One region of the Kitasatospora sp. NPDC057738 genome, then DNA from elsewhere that is predicted to be linked to it. Evidence: predicted binding sites of a transcription regulator. Region 1 holds the regulator's gene; each other region holds the start of a gene.
The links. The regulator HrcA, encoded in region 1, represses chaperone genes, less so after heat shock. The targets are predictions, from matches to a motif close to TTNGCACTCNGNNNNNCNGAGTGCNAA.

Region 1 (4,457 bases):
TGACGGGGGAACCTCCAGGAGTGGGACGGGAACACGGAAGGGGTGCCGGGATCCCCCGGCACCCCTCCGCGGACGACTACCGGCCGTTGAAGGCGTCCTTCAGGCGGGAGAACAGGCCCTGCTGGCCCGGCGCGAACTGGCCGGACGGCTGTTCCTCGCCGCGCAGCACCGCGAGGCGGCGCAGCAGCTCCTCCTGCTCGGCGTCGAGCTTGGTGGGCGTCTTCACCTCGACGTGCACTATCAGGTCGCCCCGGCCGCCGCCGCGCAGGTGGGTGATGCCCCGGCCGTGCAGCGGGATCGACTGGCCGGACTGGGTGCCGGGCCGGATGTCGACCTCCTCCAGGCCGTCCAGGGTCTGCAGCGGCACCCGGGTGCCGAGCGAGGCCGCCGTCATCGGGATGGTGACGGTGCAGTGCAGGTCGTCCCCGCGCCGCTGGAAGATGGTGTGGGTGGTCTCGGCGATCTCGACGTACAGGTCGCCGGCCGGGCCGCCGCCGGGGCCGACCTCGCCCTCGCCGGCCAGCTGGATCCGGGTGCCGTTGTCGACGCCGGCCGGGATCTTGACGGTCAGGGTGCGGCGGGCGCGCACGCGGCCGTCGCCGGCGCACTCCGGGCACGGGGTCGGCACGACGGTGCCGAAGCCCTGGCACTGCGGGCAGGGGCGGGAGGTCATGACCTGGCCCAGGAAGGACCGGGTGACCTGGGAGACCTCGCCCTTGCCGCGACACATGTCACAGGTCTGCGCCGAGGTGCCGGGGGCCGCGCCCTCGCCGCTGCAGGTGGTGCAGGTGACGGCGGTGTCGACCTGGAGTTCCTTGGTGGTGCCGAACGCGGCCTCCTCCAGGGTGATCTCCAGCCGGATCATGGCGTCCTGGCCGCGGCGGGTGCGCGAGCGCGGGCCGCGCTGGCCGGCCGCGGCGCCGAAGAAGGCGTCCATGATGTCGGAGAAGCCGAAGCCCGCCGCGCCGGCGCCGAAGCCGCCGGCACCGCCGCCGCCCGGGGACAGCGGGTCCCCGCCGAGGTCGTAGACCTGACGCTTCTGCGGGTCGGAGAGCACCTCGTAGGCGGCGTTGATCTCCTTGAACCGCTCCTGCGTCTTCGGGTCCGGGTTGACGTCCGGGTGCAGTTCGCGTGCCAGGCGCCGGAACGCCTTCTTGATCTCGTCCTGCCCCGCATCCCGTCGGACGCCGAGTACCGCGTAGTAGTCCGTGGCCACCAAATGCTCCGCTTGTTCCGCCTGTAGTAGTGCTGCGACTGGACGCCACCGTTAAAAATTCTAACGGTGGCCCTTGCTAGGACTCGGCCAGGATCTGGCCCACGTACCGTGCCACCGCTCGCACCGCCCCCATTGTGCCGGGGTAGTCCATCCGGGTCGGACCGATCACACCCAGTTTCGCCACGCTCTCGTCGCCCGAACCGTAGCCGACCGAAACGATCGAGGTGGAATTCAGCCCTTCATAGGCGTTCTCCCGCCCGATCCGGACCGTCATCGCGGCGTCCGCGGTCTCACCCAGGAGGCGGAGCAGGATGACCTGCTCCTCCAGGGCCTCCAGCACCGGCTGGATGGTGAGCGGGAAGTCGTGCCCGAAGCGGGTCAGGTTGGCCGTGCCGGCCAGCATGATCCGCTCCTCGTTCTGCTCGGCGAGCGTCTCGAACAGGGTCGCCAGGACCGTGCTGACCGTCGGCCGGTCGGCCTGCTCGAACAGCGCCGGCAGTTCCTCCAGCAGCCCCGGGACCTCCGGGAGGCGCCGGCCGGCGGCTCTCGCGTTGATCCGGGCCCGCAGGTCCGCCAGCACCGTCTCGCCGACCGAGCCCGGGCAGTCGACCATCCGCTGCTCGACCCGGCCGGTGTTGGTGATCAGTACCAGCATCACCTTGGCCGGGGCCAGCGCCACCAGCTCGATGTGCCGGACGGTGGAGCGCGTCAGCGAGGGGTACTGCACCACCGCGACCTGCCGGGTCAGCTGGGCGAGCAGCCGCACGGTGCGGGCGACCACGTCGTCCAGGTCGACCGCGCCGTCCAGGAAGTGCCGGATGGCCCGGCGCTCGGGGGCGCTCATCGGCTTGATCTCGGCGAGCTTGTCGACGAAGAGGCGGTACCCCTTGTCGGTCGGGATGCGGCCGGCGCTGGTGTGCGGCTGGTGGATGTAGCCCTCCTCCTCCAGCGCCGCCATGTCGTTGCGGACGGTCGCCGGCGAGACCCCGAGGTTGTGCCGTTCCACCAGGGCCTTGGAGCCGACCGGCTCCTCGGTGCCCACGTAGTCCTGCACGATCGCGCGGAGTACGGCGAGCTTGCGTTCGTCCAGCTGGCGGACCTCACCGGCCATGGGGCACGCACCTCCGTCTTCGCACGTTGTCCGACTGTGTCCCTCACTGCTGCGGGCCGCTCCGGGAGGCCCCCGGTCTTGGCACTCTGAACGTACGAGTGCCAGAACCGTACCTGCCAGTGTAAGGCCCGGGTCCTACGGCAGGAACGGCCCGAGGGGCGTGATCCTCCCCGCAGTTCCGGACACGGCCCGCGGGGCCCCGGCGGTTCGATCCTCCCGGCACCGGGGTGGTGCCGGGAGGCCGTCCGGGTGGCAGCATCGAAAGCGACGGCGAACGGAGGAGCAAGCGATGTCGAGCTCGGGCCAGCACACCCGTTTCGCGCCCGACCGCGGCCTGACCGGCCGCATGGTCGCGACGATGTTCGTGATCGGGTTGCTGTACGTCGGTTTCACCGGCCTGCTGATCGCGCTGCTGCGCGGCGCCTGGCCACTGATCGTCCTGATCTCCGGCGGGCTGTTCGTGGCCCAGTTCTGGTTCAGCGACAAGATCACCGAACGGGCGATGGGTGCCCGCCAGGTGTCCCCGGAACAGTTCCCCCAACTCCACGGCACCGTCGACCGGCTCTGCGCCCTGGCCGACATGCCCAAACCGCGGGTGGCGGTCGCCGACAACGACATGCCGAACGCCTTCGCCACCGGCCGCAACCCGCAGAACGCGGTGATCTGCGTGACCACCGGGCTGCTGCGCCGGCTGGAACCGGAGGAGCTGGAGGGAGTCCTCGCGCACGAGCTGTCGCACGTCGCCCACCGGGACGTCGCGGTGATGACGATCGCCGGGTTCCTCGGCGTCCTCGCCGGGGCGATGACCCGGATCGCCGTGTACGGCGGGTTCATGGGCGGCGGGCGCAACAACAACGACCAGAACGCCGCCATCCTGGCGCTGATCATCCCGCTGGTGTCGATCGTCGTCTACGCGATCAGCTTCCTGCTCACCCGGCTGCTCTCCCGCTACCGCGAACTGGCCGCCGACCGGGCCGCCGCCCAGCTCACCGGCCGGCCCAGCGCCCTGGCCTCGGCGCTCACCAAGGTGACCGGGCAGATCGCGGCCATCCCCAGCAAGGACCTGCGCCAGGCGCAGCCGTACAACGCCTTCTACTTCGCCCCCGCGCTGAGCGCCCGGGAGGCCGCCTCGCAGCTGTTCTCCACCCACCCCAGCCTGGAGAAGCGGCTGGAGCAGCTGGCGAGGATCTCCGAGCAGCTCGGCCACTGAACCCGCCGAGCCCCTGACGCGAAAGGACCGCCGTGGGAATCCTGGACACCCTGTTCGGCCGCACCAAGCCCGTCAAGCCCGACCTCGACCAGCTGTTCGGCGTGCCGTCCGCCGCGCTCACCCTGGAGGCCGGGGCCGGGTTCACCCCCACCGGGCTCGGCTCGGTCTGCTTCGCGGCCGTCGAGGGCGCGGCCTTCGTCCAGGTCGAGCAGCAGGTCCGGGCCCTGCTGGACGCCGACACCGAGCGCGGCGGCGTCCCGGTGGAGGCCTCCAAGGACGACTACGGCTACTCCTGGCTGCTCGCCCGGCACCGGCCCGACGAACTGCCGGAGCTGGTCAACGACCTGCACGCGGTCAACAGCGAGCTGGAGGCGAACGGCTTCGGGCCGCAGCTGCTCTGCTCGCTGGTCGCCTTCCGCGATCCGCAGGGGCGGTCGCTGGCCCTGGTCTACCTCTACAAGCGCGGGACGTTCTATCCCTTCGCCCCGATGACCGGCGGCGGGGAGAAGCGCAACAGCCCGCTGGAGCTGCAGGTCAACGCGATGCTGGGGAACGACCTGCGGCTGGAGAAGGACCTGAGCCGCTGGTTCCCGGTCTGGGGCGCGCCGGGCCTCTGACACACCGTCCGCCGTCCCTATGATCACCCGTATGCGCAGCCGCCAGTACGGACCCGACCTGACCCCGCCGTGGAAGAAACAGCGGCCCGCCCCGGAGGTGCCCGCCGAGCGGGACCTGGTGGTCGAGGAGGCGGCGACCGGCTTCTGCGGGGCGGTGGTGCGCTGCGAGAAGACCGCCGAGGGGTTCACCGTCACCCTGGAGGACCGGTTCGGCAAGCACCGGGTGTTCCCGCTGGTGCCGCGCGGCTTCCTGCTGGAGGGCCGGGCCGTCACCCTGGTCCGCCCGGCCGGCCCGGCTCCCGC
Region 2 (4,457 bases), on a different contig from region 1:
GCCCGGCGAGGATTCCGGTGGCATGCTTGAGCAGGACCCGGCCGGCCTCGCTGAGCTGCATCCCGCGGCCCGAGCGGACCACCAGCGGGGTGTCCACCGACTTCTCCAGCGCCTTCATCTGCTGGCTGATGGCGGGCTGCGTACACCCCAGCTCGCGGGCGGCGGCGGAGAAGGAGCCGGTGCGGGCGACGGCACGCAGGACGCGCAGATGGCGGGCCTCGATCATGCCTCAGTTATAAGGCAATCTTTGCATTCTGCAAAATTCTACTGATAGTTGAACGGTGAAGGTGAACGCCGGAGGCCCGGCCCGCCACCCCTCGCGGGGCGCGGACCGGGCCTCCGGTCAGGCGTCGGAGCCTCAGTGCGAGTGGCCGTGGCCGTGGCCGTGACCGTTGTCGGCCTCCTCCTCCTTCTTCTCCACCACGAGGGTCTCGGTGGTGAGAAGCAGGGAGGCGATCGAGGCGGCGTTCTCCAGGGCGGAGCGGGTGACCTTGACCGGGTCGATGACGCCGGCCTTCACCAGGTCGCCGTACTCACCGGTGGCGGCGTTGTAGCCCTGGCCGGCCTCCAGCTCGGAGACCTTGGAGGTGATGACGTAGCCCTCCAGGCCGGCGTTCTGGGCGATCCAGCGCAGCGGCTCGTGCAGCGCCTTGCGGACGACCGCGACACCGGTCGCCTCGTCGCCCGACAGGCCCAGGCCACCGTCCAGCACCTTGGCGGCGTGGACCAGGGAGGCGCCACCGCCGGCGACGATGCCCTCCTCGACCGCGGCACGGGTCGCCGAGATGGCGTCCTCCAGGCGGTGCTTGCGCTCCTTCAGCTCCACCTCGGTGGCGGCGCCGACCTTGATGACGCAGACGCCGCCGGCCAGCTTGGCCAGGCGCTCCTGCAGCTTCTCGCGGTCCCAGTCGGAGTCGGTCGCGGCGATCTCGCCCTTGATCTGGGCGACGCGGCCGGCCACGGCCTCGGAGTCACCGGCGCCGTCGACGACGGTGGTCTCGTCCTTGGTGATGGTCACGCGGCGGGCGGTGCCCAGCACGTCCAGGCCGACCTGGTCGAGCTTGAGGCCGACCTCCTCGGAGATGACCGTGCCGCCGGTCAGGACGGCCAGGTCGCCGAGGATCGCCTTGCGGCGGTCGCCGAAGCCCGGGGCCTTGACGGCGACGGCGTTGAAGGTGCCGCGGATCTTGTTGACGACCAGGGTCGACAGCGCCTCGCCGTCGACGTCCTCGGCGATGATCAGCAGCGGCTTGGAGGCACCGCCCTGGAGGATCTTCTCCAGCAGCGGCAGCAGCTCCTGGATGGAGGAGATCTTGCCCTGGTTGATCAGGATGTACGGGTCCTCCAGGACCGCCTCCTGCCGCTCCGCGTCGGTGACGAAGTACGGCGACAGGTAGCCCTTGTCGAACTGCATGCCCTCGGTGAAGTCCAGCTCCACGCCGAAGGTGTTCGACTCCTCGACGGTGATGACACCGTCCTTGCCGACCTTGTCGATCGCCTCGGCGATCAGCTCGCCGACCTGGGTGTCCTGGGCGGAGAGCGACGCGACGGCGGCGACGTCGTCCTTGCCCTCGATCTCGCGGGCGATCGAGAGCAGGTGCTCGGAGACGGCGGCGACGGCCTTGTCGATGCCCTTCTTCAGGGCGGCCGGGCCGGCACCGGCGGCGACGTTGCGCAGACCCTCGTTGACCAGGGCCTGGGCCAGCACGGTGGCGGTGGTGGTGCCGTCACCCGCGACGTCGTTGGTCTTGGTGGCGACCTCCTTGACGAGCTGCGCGCCAAGGTTCTCGTACGGGTCGTCCAGCTCGACCTCGCGGGCGATGGTGACACCGTCGTTGGTGATGGTCGGGGCGCCGAACTTCTTGTCGATGACGACGTTGCGGCCCTTGGGGCCGATGGTCACCTTGACGGTGTCGGCCAGCTTGTTGACACCGCGCTCCAGCGAGCGGCGGGCGTCCTCGTCGAACTGCAGGATCTTCGCCATGTTCCCTATTCCCTCGGGGCTGCGGCCGGCCCACCGGCCGCCGAACTACGTGAACCAACAACCACGCCCCGGGCCCCTGTCACTTGGGACACGGATCCGGGGCGGGTCGGAACGTCTTACTTCTCGATGATCGCGAGGACGTCGCGGGCGGAGAGCACCAGGTACTCCTCGCCCTGGTACTTCACCTCGGTGCCGCCGTACTTCGAGTACAGGACGATGTCACCCACGGCGACGTCGAGCGGCAGACGCTGGCCGTCCTCGAAGCGGCCCGGGCCGACGGCCAGGACGACGCCCTCCTGGGGCTTCTCCTTGGCGGTGTCCGGGATAACCAGGCCGGAGGCCGTGGTGGTCTCGGCGTCGAGCGGCTGGACCACAATGCGGTCCTCGAGCGGCTTGATGGCAACCTTGCTGCTGGTGGTCACGTCCGAGCTCCCCTTCGGAGATTACGGGGTTTTCTAACGGGTAGGGCGATCCTGCGGGCCTGCCGTCGCGGGGGTCAGACACACGTCGTCGCGTTAGCACTCTCCCGGTGGGGAGTGCCAAGGACGACCATAGGGCCGTGTTAGCACTCAGTCAACCAGAGTGCCAACGACGCGCCCTGGGACCCCCGGTTCCGCGGGTGAGCAGCCGCACTCGTGTGCGCCCCGGCCCGGCCCCCGCGGACTCCTGCCGTGACCTCGATCCCGGTGCGTCCGACCCCTGTGCGCGGGCCCGTCGCACCCGTCGGCCGGCCCGCCGACGGACCCGCCGCCCCGCCCACCGGAAGTCGAGCGGGCGTCCGGATTCCCGTACCCATGTACGGACGGCGCTCCCTCGGGCAGACTCCTGCCATGACGGACACCCCGGTACGCGTCGGCCCCTCCGGCGCGAAGGACGCCCCGCCCGCGCCGCCGCTCGTCCCGGGGGCGTTCCGGTGAGCCGAGCGGCCGCCCCGTCCGCGCCGCCGCGGATCCACTGGGCGGCGGACCTGGTGCTCGCCGCGGTGGTGCTCGCGGTGACCGCCGTCGCGGTGTTCCTCGGATCGCTCGTGCTCAACGTGCTGAAGCTGCTCGCCCTGTACGGCCCCGGGACGGTGGCCATGGACGTCTTCGGCGTCGTGGTCCTGCTCGTGCTGCTGACCCTGACCTTCCGGGGCACCCGGCGGCTCGGCTACCGGATCACGCCGTACGCCGCGGTGGCCGCGGCACCGCTGGGCGTGCTCGTGGGCTGGCTCGCCTCCGGCATCCCCGTCATCGGCCGGTGACCGCCGCACCGCTGCGGTGACCGACCGGCCGAGCGGCGAGAATGGCCCCCGTGGACACCGAGAACCTCCAGCCGCTGCTGACGCCCGAGGGCCAGGCCCTGCTCGCCGAACTGCGCGAGTTCACCCCCGAGGAGGAGCTGGCGCTGGCGACCCGCCTGCGCCGGGAGCATCCGGCGGAGCTGGTCTCGGCGGCCTTCGGGCAGGCGCGGCTGCGGCAGCGGGCGCGGGCGAAGTTCGGGGCGGACGCCGACCTGATGTACTTCACGCCCAACGGGGTCGAGCAGTCCACCCGGCGCAGCGTGGCCGAGTGGCGGGCGCAGCGGTTCGCCGCGCTGGGCGTCCGACGGCTGGCGGACCTGTGCTGCGGCATCGGCGGGGACGTGCTGGCGCTGGCCCGGGCGGGCATCGAGGTGCTGGCCGTCGACAAGGACCCGGCGGCCTGCGCCGCCACCGCGGCCAACGCCGCCGCCCTGGGCCTGTCCGAGCTGGTCGAGGTGCGCTGCGCGGACGTCGCCGAGGTGGACGTCACCGGCTACGACGCGGTGTTCACCGACCCGGCCCGGCGCACCTCGCGCGGCCGGGTGTTCGACCCGGAGGCGTACGCCCCGCCGCTCTCCTGGGCGATCGAGGCCGGCCGGCGGACCCCGATCGGCGCGCTGAAGGTCGCGCCGGGCATCCCGCACGAGGCCGTGCCGCGGGACGCCGAGGCCGAGTGGGTCTCCGACCACGGCGACGTCAAGGAGGCGGTGCTCTGGTTCGGCACCAGGGCCGCGAGCCCGCACCGCGCCACCCTGCTGCCGCAGGGCGCCAGCCTGACCGGCGGCGACCTGCCCGACCCGCCGGCCGGCCCGGTCGGGCGGTACCTGTACGAGCCGGACGGCGCGGTGATCCGGGCCCACCTGGTGGCCGAGGTGGCCGGGCAGGTGGGCGGCCGGCTGATCGACCCGAAGATCGCCTACCTGACCTCGGACGAGCTGGTCGCCACCCCGTACGCGCACGCCTTCGAGCTCACCGACGTGCTGCCGTTCCACATCAAGAAGCTGAAGGCGCTGCTGCGCGAGCGGGCGGTCGGCACGGTGGTGATCAAGAAGCGCGGGATGGCGATCACCCCGGAGGAGCTGCGCCGCCAGCTCAAGCCCTCCGGGCCGAACAGCGTCACGGTGATCCTCAGCCGCACCGACAACGGGCCGCTGATGATGCTGGGACAGCCGGTCGCGGCGTCCTAGGGGG
Region 3 (4,457 bases), on a different contig from region 1:
CCGCAACGGCGAGGTGCTCTGCGACGCGGACCTCGCCGTCCTCGGCGGCAGCCCCGAGGCGTACGCGGCGTACGCGGCCGCCGTCCGCGAGGAGTACGGCTTCGTCCCCGCGCCGGACTTCTCGGCCGGCCGGGCCGCCGTCCTGCGCCATCTGCTCGCCCTGCCCGCGCTCTACCGCACCCCCGCCGCCCGCGAGCGCTACACGGCCGCCGCGCGGACCAATCTGACGGCCGAACTCGGCGCCCTCTGACGCCCGTCAGCCCCGCCGCGCGAGCACCCGGTCCGCGGCGGCCATCCCCGCCAGCACCGCGGGCAGGCGACCCACCACGGCCCACCACGCGTCCTGGCCGGCCCCCGACAGCTCCACCGCGGCCCACCAGAGCCCGAGCCCGCAGCACCCGCCCACCGCACCCCACACCCAGCGCCTCATGCCGCCACCGTACGCACGGGTCTACGCGAGCTTCCCCACGGGTGCCACCACCGCGCCCTGCTTGCCGCACACCCAGTGCGGGTCCGGCCCCAGCTCGGGCTCCACGCCGAGGGCGTGCGGGTCCCCGTCGGCCGCGCAGTCGGCGCACAGCGGCCAGCGCCCGTACGCCTCCAGCAGCGCGTCCTGGACGTCCTGGGCGACCAGCCCGAGCACGTACTCGGTGCCGTCCGGCCACTGCTCCAGCCACCAGCGGCGGTGCGTCACGGCCTGTTCCACCAGCGAGACGACGGCGGCGTCCGCCACGTCCCGCGCGGTGAGGTCGGCCAGGATCAGTGCCCGCGCGTTGTGCAGGGCGGTCTCGATGTCGTCAGCAGCCATCCGTCCATTCTCCGTCGACACGTCCGGAACGCCGAAACGCCCGGAACACCCGGAACACCCGGAACACCCGGACCGCCGAAACGCCGTGTGGGCGGCCCCCCGAAGGGAACCGCCCACACGGACGAGGTCCAACCGATCCGATCGAAGCGATCAGGATCAGAAGTCCATGTCACCGCCCGGCATGCCGCCGCCGGCGGCCGCGGCGGCCTTCTCCGGCTTGTCGGCGATGACGGCCTCGGTGGTGAGGAACAGCGCCGCGATGGAGGCGGCGTTCTGCAGCGCGGAGCGGGTGACCTTGGCCGGGTCGATGATGCCCTCGGCGATCAGGTCGACGTAGGTGTTGGTGGCCGCGTTCAGGCCGTGACCGGCGGGGAGGTTGCGCACCTTCTCCACCACGACGCCACCCTCCAGGCCGGCGTTGGTCGCGATCTGCTTGATCGGGGCCTCCAGCGCGACCTTGACGATGTTGGCACCGGTGGCCTCGTCGCCGTCCAGCTCCAGCTTGTCGAAGGCGACACCGGCCTGCAGCAGGGCGACGCCACCACCGGCGACGATGCCCTCCTCGACGGCGGCCTTGGCGTTGCGGACGGCGTCCTCGATGCGGTGCTTGCGCTCCTTGAGCTCCACCTCGGTGGCCGCGCCGGCCTTGATGACGGCCACGCCGCCGGCCAGCTTGGCGAGGCGCTCCTGGAGCTTCTCGCGGTCGTAGTCCGAGTCGCTGTTCTCGATCTCGGCGCGGATCTGGTTGACGCGGCCCGCGACCTGCTCGCTGTCGCCGCCACCGTCGACGATGGTGGTCTCGTCCTTGGTGATGACCACCTTGCGGGCGGTGCCCAGCAGGTCGATGCCGGCGTTCTCCAGCTTGAGGCCGACCTCCTCGGAGATGACGGTGCCACCGGTGAGGATGGCGATGTCGCCGAGCATGGCCTTGCGGCGGTCACCGAAGCCCGGGGCCTTGACGGCGACGGACTTGAAGGTGCCACGGATCTTGTTCACGACCAGGGTCGACAGGGCCTCGCCCTCGACGTCCTCGGCGATGATGACCAGCGGCTTGCCGCTCTGCATGACCTTCTCCAGCAGCGGGAGCAGGTCCTTGACCGAGCCGATCTTGGAGTTGGCGATGAGGATGTACGGGTCCTCGAACGTCGCCTCCATGCGCTCCAGGTCGGTGGCGAAGTAGGCGGAGATGTAGCCCTTGTCGAAGCGCATGCCCTCGGTGAGCTCGAGCTCCAGACCGAAGGTGTTGCTCTCCTCGACGGTGATGACGCCTTCCTTGCCGACCTTGTCCATGGCCTCGGCGATGAGCTCGCCGATCTGGGTGTCGGCGGCCGAGATGGAGGCGGTGGAGGCGATCTGCTCCTTGGTCTCCACGTCCTTGGCCTGGGCCAGCAGCTGGTCCGAGACGGCGGCGACGGCCTTCTCGATGCCGCGCTTCAGGGCCATCGGGTTGGCGCCGGCGGCGACGTTGCGCAGACCCTCGCGAACCAGGGCCTGGGCGAGCACGGTGGCGGTGGTGGTGCCGTCACCCGCGACGTCGTCCGTCTTCTTGGCGACCTCCTTGACGAGCTCCGCACCGATCTTCTCGTACGGGTCCTCGAGCTCGATCTCCTTGGCGATGGAGACACCGTCGTTGGTGATCGTGGGGGCGCCCCACTTCTTCTCCAGCACGACGTTGCGGCCCTTGGGGCCGAGCGTGACCTTCACCGCGTCGGCGAGCTGGTTCATGCCACGCTCAAGGCCGCGGCGAGCTTCCTCATCAAAGGCGATGATCTTGGCCATCAGAAGTGGTCCTCCGGGACACGGTCGACTGCTCGGACCAAGGGGTGCCCGCGACGGACGGCCCTGGTGCGCGGAGGTCCATTCCCTCCGCTCCCGGGGGCCTCACCGACCCGGTCCGCTGTCACTCTCACACTGTGAGTGCTAACGCCAATGATTAGCACTCCGGGTGGGCGAGTGCAAGCCCAATCGGCAATCCGCGAGCCGCCGCCGGGGCCGCCCGGGAACGCCGACGGGCCCGTGCGACACGAGTCGCACGGGCCCGTCGAGAAGCGAGAGGTCACCAGCCGCAGGGCCGCGCCGAGCTCCTGGGGTCGGAAGGGGTCAGACCGCGGCGCGGACCATGTCCGCCTGCGGGCCCTTCTGTCCCTGAGAGATCTCGAACTCGACCCGCTGGCCCTCCTCGAGGGTGCGGTAGCCGTCCATCTGGATCGCGCTGTAGTGGACGAAGACGTCCGCACCACCGTCGACCGCGATGAAGCCGTAGCCCTTCTCCGCGTTGAACCACTTGACGGTGCCCTGAGCCATTCCGAACTCCCCTAGTGCTGTGCTGGCCCTTCACGCGCCCGCAGGTCGCGGGCCCGGGTTGGTTGAAGGCCGGCCCGGGGAACCCCCCCTGGGCGCAGCCGTGCACGCCGCAACCCTCCGTGCAGGACGCCAGGCGGCTTCCGGCGAGCGGGTGATTGCGTCGACCGCCGCTGAATGTATCCGGATCGACGCCCTCTGCAACAGGGCCAGCCACCGGTAATTCCGCCTCGATGTCAAGGGACAGGACGGGCCGAATCGGAATAATCTCGGCATTTCACGCCGGACATAGCGGACGAATTACTCAAATGTCCGCGGGAATTCTGACATCCGCCTGACATGTTTCACGGGCCGGTCCCGCCGGCCGGACGCCCCCGGGCCGAGCACTGCGGGGGCCGAAAGGGAAACCCTGTTCCCAACCGAGCCACACTCTACTCCGACTCGACCGGGAAATATTCCGGCCGGAATGCCAGCGGTCGCCCGCGCATACGGGAAACGGAATTCCGTACGCGCGGGCGACCGCGGGTTGGTCGCGAAGGCTCAGCAGCCGCCGGCCACCGCCGGGATGATCGAGATGCCGGCGCCGTCCTCGATCTCGGTCGCCAGGCCCTCGGCGAAACGCACGTCGTCGTCGTTCACGTAGACGTTCACGAAGCGGCGCAGCTTGCCGGTGTCGTCCAGGATGCGGGCCGAGATGCCCGGGTGGTTCTTCTCCAGGTCGGCGACGACCTCGGCCAGGGTGGCACCCTCGGCGGTCACCACGGCGGCACCGTCGGTGTAGGTGCGGAGGATGGTGGGAATGCGGACGTTGGCGCTCATGACTCTCCTTGCGGGGGCGGGGCCGATCGGGTGGTTCAGGCGGACGCGAGGCCGGCGGCGCGGAACGAGTCCAGCGTCGGGCGGATGACGGCGGTCATCCCGGCGTCGGAGACGGCGTCCAGGGTCTTCAGGCCGTCGCCGGTGTTGATCGCGACGGTCTCCTTGGCCGGATCCAGCTGCCCGGTCTCGACCAGCTTCTTCAGCACGCCGACGGTCACCCCGCCCGCGGTCTCGGCGAAGATGCCCTCGGTCCGCGCCAGCAGCCGGATCGCCGCCACGACCTCGGCGTCCGTGACGTCCTCCACCGCGCCACCGGTGCGGCGGGCGATGTCCAGCACGTACGGGCCGTCGGCCGGGTTGCCGATCGCCAGCGACTTGGCGATGGTGTCCGGCTTGACCGGCTTGATCACGTCCCGGCCGGCCTTGAACGCGGCCGACACCGGCGAGCAGCCCTCGGCCTGGGCACCGAAGATCCGGTACGGCCGGTCCTCGACCAGGCCGAGCCTGATCAGCTCCTGGAGGCCCTTGT
Region 4 (4,457 bases), on a different contig from region 1:
TCGGTGACCTCGTCGAGGACACCGGGGCCACGTCCCCCGAGGACGCCGTGATGGTCATGCTCCGCCGCGAGGAACTGGACGACCTGATCGGGCGGTTGGACGACCGCACCGCCTCGATCATCCGCTCCCGCTACGGAATGGAGGACGGCCGTGAGCGCACCCTCACCGAGGTGGGCAAGCAGCACGGCCTCACCCGCGAGCGGATCCGCCAGATCGAGAAGCACGCGCTGGCCGAGCTGAAGAAGATCGCCGACCACGCGGGCTTCGAAGCCGCCTGACAGGCCACCCGACAGGCCACCCGGCAGTTGCCGCCTGGCAGGCCGCCCGACAGCCCGTCCGACGGGCCGGCCGGGCCCGCTGGCCGAGCCCTCATCCGGGCCCTGGCGCGGAGCGTTCCGCACCGGGGCCCGAGGCGTGCCGCGGGGCTCTTAGGCTGGAGGGGAGGGACGAGTGGACGGAGTGGACGGCGTGAGCGAGCAGGGGCAGGAAAAGGGCCAGGAGCAGGACCGGGCGCAGGAGCCCCGGGAGGCTGCGGCCGCCAAGGCCCGGCTGGTCTTCCGGGACCCGTTGGACCAGCAGTCCAGCGACGACACCGATGCGGGCTGGGGTGCCCGCCCCGGGGCGGGGGAGGGTGGTGGACGGGGGCTGGACTGGTACCTGAGTCAGCGCCCGCCGCACCACGGGGGCTGAGGAACGGGGACCGGGCGCCGACCGGCACCCGTCGGTCAGCGCAGCGGCGCGACCAGCGCGTCGCGGATCTCGGTCAGCAGGGTGACCTCCTTGGCTTCGAGGTCCGCCGCCTTCTCGGCGAGGGTCTTGCGGTGGGCCGCCAGCTTGTTCATGGGCACGATCAGAACGAAGTAGACGACCGCCGCGGTGATCAGGAACTGGATTGCGGCGCTGAGCACCGATCCCCACAGGATGAGGATTCCGGACGTGACCTCGCCGGTCGGGCTCACCTCGCAGGGCCCCTTGAGGCAGGAACTGTAGGACGCGAGGTCCTTCGTCCCGAAGACGCCGACGAGTGGATTGATCACGCCCTTGACGAAGGCGTTGACGATGTTGGTGAAAGCCGCGCCGATGACCACGGCCACGGCGAGGTCGATGACATTTCCACGCAGCAGGAATTCCTTGAAGCCCTTCATGCCGCCTCGAACGACGAAGTCGCCCCCCGGTTACGGGTGATCTTCCGCAGTCCCGGATTGACAACCCGTCCGGCCCAGCGCGCCCCCCTGGGGCGGCGGCAGACCGGCCCGCGCGGGCCCCAGCGCCAGCGCCGCCGCCACCGCGAGCAGCACCAGGACGGGCACCCCGGCCCGCCGTCGCACCGCACTGCGCCAGCGGTGCCACCCGCCGCACCCGCGCCGGATCGGCGGGAAGCCCGGCAGCTCCTGCCGGGGCGGCACGGCGGGCGCGGGCAGCGGGAGGGGTAGGGGCAGGGAGAAGTTCGCGGTCGTCATCGACGCACCTCCGGAGTGTCGGCGGCCCGGCCCCTCGCGGACCGGATGCCCACACGATGAGCGTTTCCGGCGAACTCGGACAGCAATTTCCCCAGGCCTGTGGACAACCGGGCCCTGTGGACAACTTCGTTCACCCGCACGAGTTGCTCCGGCCCGTCCGGGGTGACGGAAAGCCCATGGGGCCGCAGCGGGGCAAGAAGGGGAGGAGGGGGGAAGCGGGGGAAGAGGGGAAAGCGGGGAGGCCGACGGCCGGAGCCGACGGGAACGCGGAAAGGCCCGCCGTCCCCGCGTGGAAGCGGGGCCGACGGGCCTCTCCGAGGTCTGCGGGCCGTCCCGGGCCGATGGCCCGGTGCCGAGGTCAGCTCGCGGCGGGAGCCGGGCTGGACGACGACGAGGAGCCGGAGCTCGACGACGAGGACGAAGCCGAGGAGGACGTGGACGTGGCGGACGACGTCGAGGGGGTCGACGACGACCCGGCGCCCACCGTGCTGCTGGAGGACGAGCGGCTGTCGGTCCGGTAGAAGCCGGAGCCCTTGAACACGACGCCCACGGCCGAGAAGACCTTGCGGAGTCGTCCCTGGCAGTCGGGGCACGTGGTCAGCGCCTCGTCGGTGAACTTCTGCACCGCCTCCAGGCCGTTGCCGCACTCGGTGCACTGGTACTGGTACGTGGGCACTTGTCTTCCTCCTGGCACTCTCGCCTGATGAGTGCTAACGATGGTCAATGATGCGGCATTCCGCGGGATCAGTCCAGCGACTCCGGTGTGAGATGGGCCGGGCCCGGCCACCGGACCGCCTCCCGCTCAGCCCTTGGCCGCGCCCACCAGCCGTCCGGCACCGCCGTGCTCCGCCGGGACGTCGCCCGAACCCCGGGCCGGAGCGGTGCCCGCGACGGCCGCCCCGGGTCCCGGTGCCACCAGCAGGTGCCGCAGCGAGAGCAGCACGATCAGCCCCAGTCCGGCCCCGGCCACCGGCACCAGGAACCCGGTCGAGGGCCCGTGCCCGTCGATAAGCCGGCCCGCCGCCATCGAGCCGACGGCCAGCCCCAGCCCGATCGCGCCGGTCAGCCAGGTGAAGGCCTCCGTCTTGGCCCCGTCCGCGACCAGCGTCTCGACCAGGGTGTAGCCGCTGATCAGGGTCGGCGCGATGGCCAGTCCGCAGACCAGCCCGGCGACGGTCAGCGCGACCAGGTTGGGCATCGCCCACAGCACCGAGCAGCCCAGCACCAGCAGGGTGTAGCTGATCAGCATCCGCTGCTGCACCGGCCGCCGCCAGGCGATCACGCCGTACAGCACGCCGGCCAGCATCGAGCCGCCGGCGAAGATCCCGTACACGGTGCCGCCGGCGTCGTGCTGCCCGACCGAGTCGGCGAAGGCGTTCACCGACACCTGCATGCCGCCGAACACCGCGCCGACCCCGAGGAAGGTCCCGGCCAGCAGGCGGACGCCGGGGGAGGCGAGCGCCGAGGCGCGCTTGGTGCCGGGCTGCGGCACGATCCGGGCCGGGGCGGTGCGCCGCTGGGCGGCGAAGGCCAGGCCGCCGACGAGGGTCAGCGCGGCCTCGGCGACCAGGGCGGTGGCCGGGTTGGCGAGGGCGGCGATGCCGGAGGCCAGGATCGGGCCGATCACGAAGGTGAACTCGTCCGTCACGGACTCGAAGGCGAAGGCGGTGCTCACCCGGGCCGCGGAGGCGTCGGAGGCGCCGTCCGCGGTGAACGTGGCCACCCAGCGGGCCCGGACCATCGCGCCGACCTGCGGAACGCTCGCACCGGCCGGGACGGCGGCCAGGAACAGGCTCCAGGCGGGCGCGTGACCGAGCGCGAGCGCGATCAGCGCGCCGACCGCGGCCGCGTGCACCAGGACGGTCGGGACGAGCACCGCGGCCTGGCCGTAGCGGTCCGCGAGCCGCCCGGTCTGCGGCCCGACCAGGGCCTGGGCGACGGCGGCGACCGCGGTGACCGTACCGGCGGTGCCGTACGAGCCGTGGGTCCGGGTGACGAGCAGCAGGATGCCCATGCTGAGCATCGCGTACGGCAGCCGCGCGACGAGGGCGGGGGACAGGAACGTCCAGGCCCCGGGCGTGCGCAGCAGCTCGCCGTACCCGACGCGGGCGGGGGCCGGAGCTGCGGGGGTGGCCGCGTGGTCCGCGGCGGTGTCGACCGTTCGGCGCGCCGTCACGGTCGGTCCTTCCTGCTGCCTGGTAGCGCGGCAGGGCATGGTGTGGCCCCGACGGCGCCGAGAGTCGTCCTCTCGCGCGTCGACCGGGGTAGATACCGGGCCGGTCCGGCGTGGTGGCCGGGAGCCGGACCGCGGCCGCCGAGCGGTCGCGCCAACTCTGCGTCAGGCAGAAATTGGGGGTGGTCTAGCGGTGGTTATACGGATGATCGAACCATCGTATCAGTTACGCGCGTAGATACCCTCGGCCGACCCTCGGCCGACCCAGGCCCCTCCGGCCTGCCCCAGCCGTGACGGGCCGGAGGAGCCGGGCGGGCCGGGCGAGCCGGAGCGGCCGTGACGGCCCGCCCCAGCCGGTTTCGAGCAGTGAAGGGGCCGAGCCGAGCCGACCCCCGCGCTCACCGCCCGTTCAGCCACCCCGCGAGCTTGCCGCCCTTGTCCACGGCCCGCAGCCGCCGCTCCGCCGCCTCGCCGACCTCGTCCGTGGTGACCACCAGCAGTTCGTCCCCGCCGCGCAGCACCGTCGCCTTGTCCGGCACGAAGGAGTTCCCCTCCCGCACGACCAGGGTGACAGCGGCCCCCTTGGGCAGCCGCAGTTCGCTGATCTCCACGCCCGACATCTTCGAGGTGGGGGAGAGCGCGACCGACAGCAGGTGCCCGTGCAGCTTCTCCAGCGGGGCGGACTCGATGCCCAGGTCCTGGCCCATGTCGCCCTCGTCGATCCGCAGCCGCTTGGCCACCCACGGCAGGGTCGGCCCCTGGAGGAGGGTGAAGACGACGACGAGGATGAAGACGATGTTGAAGACGTCCTCGGCCCGGTGCGC

Region 2: the regulator HrcA is predicted to act here: its motif matches at 2,547-2,573, upstream of groES (co-chaperone GroES).
Region 3: the regulator HrcA is predicted to act here: its motif matches at 2,742-2,768, upstream of groL (chaperonin GroEL).
Region 4: the regulator HrcA is predicted to act here: its motif matches at 2,148-2,174, upstream of ACFVGO_RS31070 (FmdB family zinc ribbon protein).

What each region holds. Positions count from the first base shown of each region.
Region 1 is NZ_JBHVJT010000003.1:79,406-83,862, forward strand. It holds gene ACFVGO_RS02610 (16S rRNA (uracil(1498)-N(3))-methyltransferase) at 1-1, opposite strand, end outside; gene dnaJ (molecular chaperone DnaJ) at 77-1,216, opposite strand; gene hrcA (heat-inducible transcriptional repressor HrcA) at 1,293-2,327, opposite strand; gene htpX (zinc metalloprotease HtpX) at 2,617-3,537, shown strand; gene ACFVGO_RS02630 (hypothetical protein) at 3,570-4,154, shown strand; gene ACFVGO_RS02635 (DUF3097 domain-containing protein) at 4,186-4,457, shown strand, end outside.
Region 2 is NZ_JBHVJT010000132.1:8,755-13,211, forward strand. It holds gene ACFVGO_RS38430 (LysR family transcriptional regulator) at 1-226, opposite strand, end outside; gene groL (chaperonin GroEL) at 359-1,984, opposite strand; gene groES (co-chaperone GroES) at 2,101-2,406, opposite strand; gene ACFVGO_RS38445 (hypothetical protein) at 2,898-3,227, shown strand; gene ACFVGO_RS38450 (class I SAM-dependent methyltransferase) at 3,269-4,453, shown strand.
Region 3 is NZ_JBHVJT010000065.1:44,955-49,411, forward strand. It holds gene ACFVGO_RS29515 (hypothetical protein) at 1-250, shown strand, start outside; gene ACFVGO_RS29520 (hypothetical protein) at 257-430, opposite strand; gene ACFVGO_RS29525 (hypothetical protein) at 452-808, opposite strand; gene groL (chaperonin GroEL) at 965-2,587, opposite strand; gene ACFVGO_RS29535 (cold-shock protein) at 2,909-3,112, opposite strand; gene ACFVGO_RS29540 (ubiquitin-like small modifier protein 1) at 3,650-3,928, opposite strand; gene thrC (threonine synthase) at 3,964-4,457, opposite strand, start outside.
Region 4 is NZ_JBHVJT010000072.1:36,350-40,806, forward strand. It holds gene ACFVGO_RS31050 (sigma-70 family RNA polymerase sigma factor) at 1-278, shown strand, start outside; gene ACFVGO_RS31055 (hypothetical protein) at 469-690, shown strand; gene mscL (large conductance mechanosensitive channel protein MscL) at 726-1,145, opposite strand; gene ACFVGO_RS31065 (hypothetical protein) at 1,176-1,460, opposite strand; gene ACFVGO_RS31070 (FmdB family zinc ribbon protein) at 1,819-2,136, opposite strand; gene ACFVGO_RS31075 (MFS transporter) at 2,263-3,636, opposite strand; gene ACFVGO_RS31080 (potassium/proton antiporter) at 4,032-4,457, opposite strand, start outside.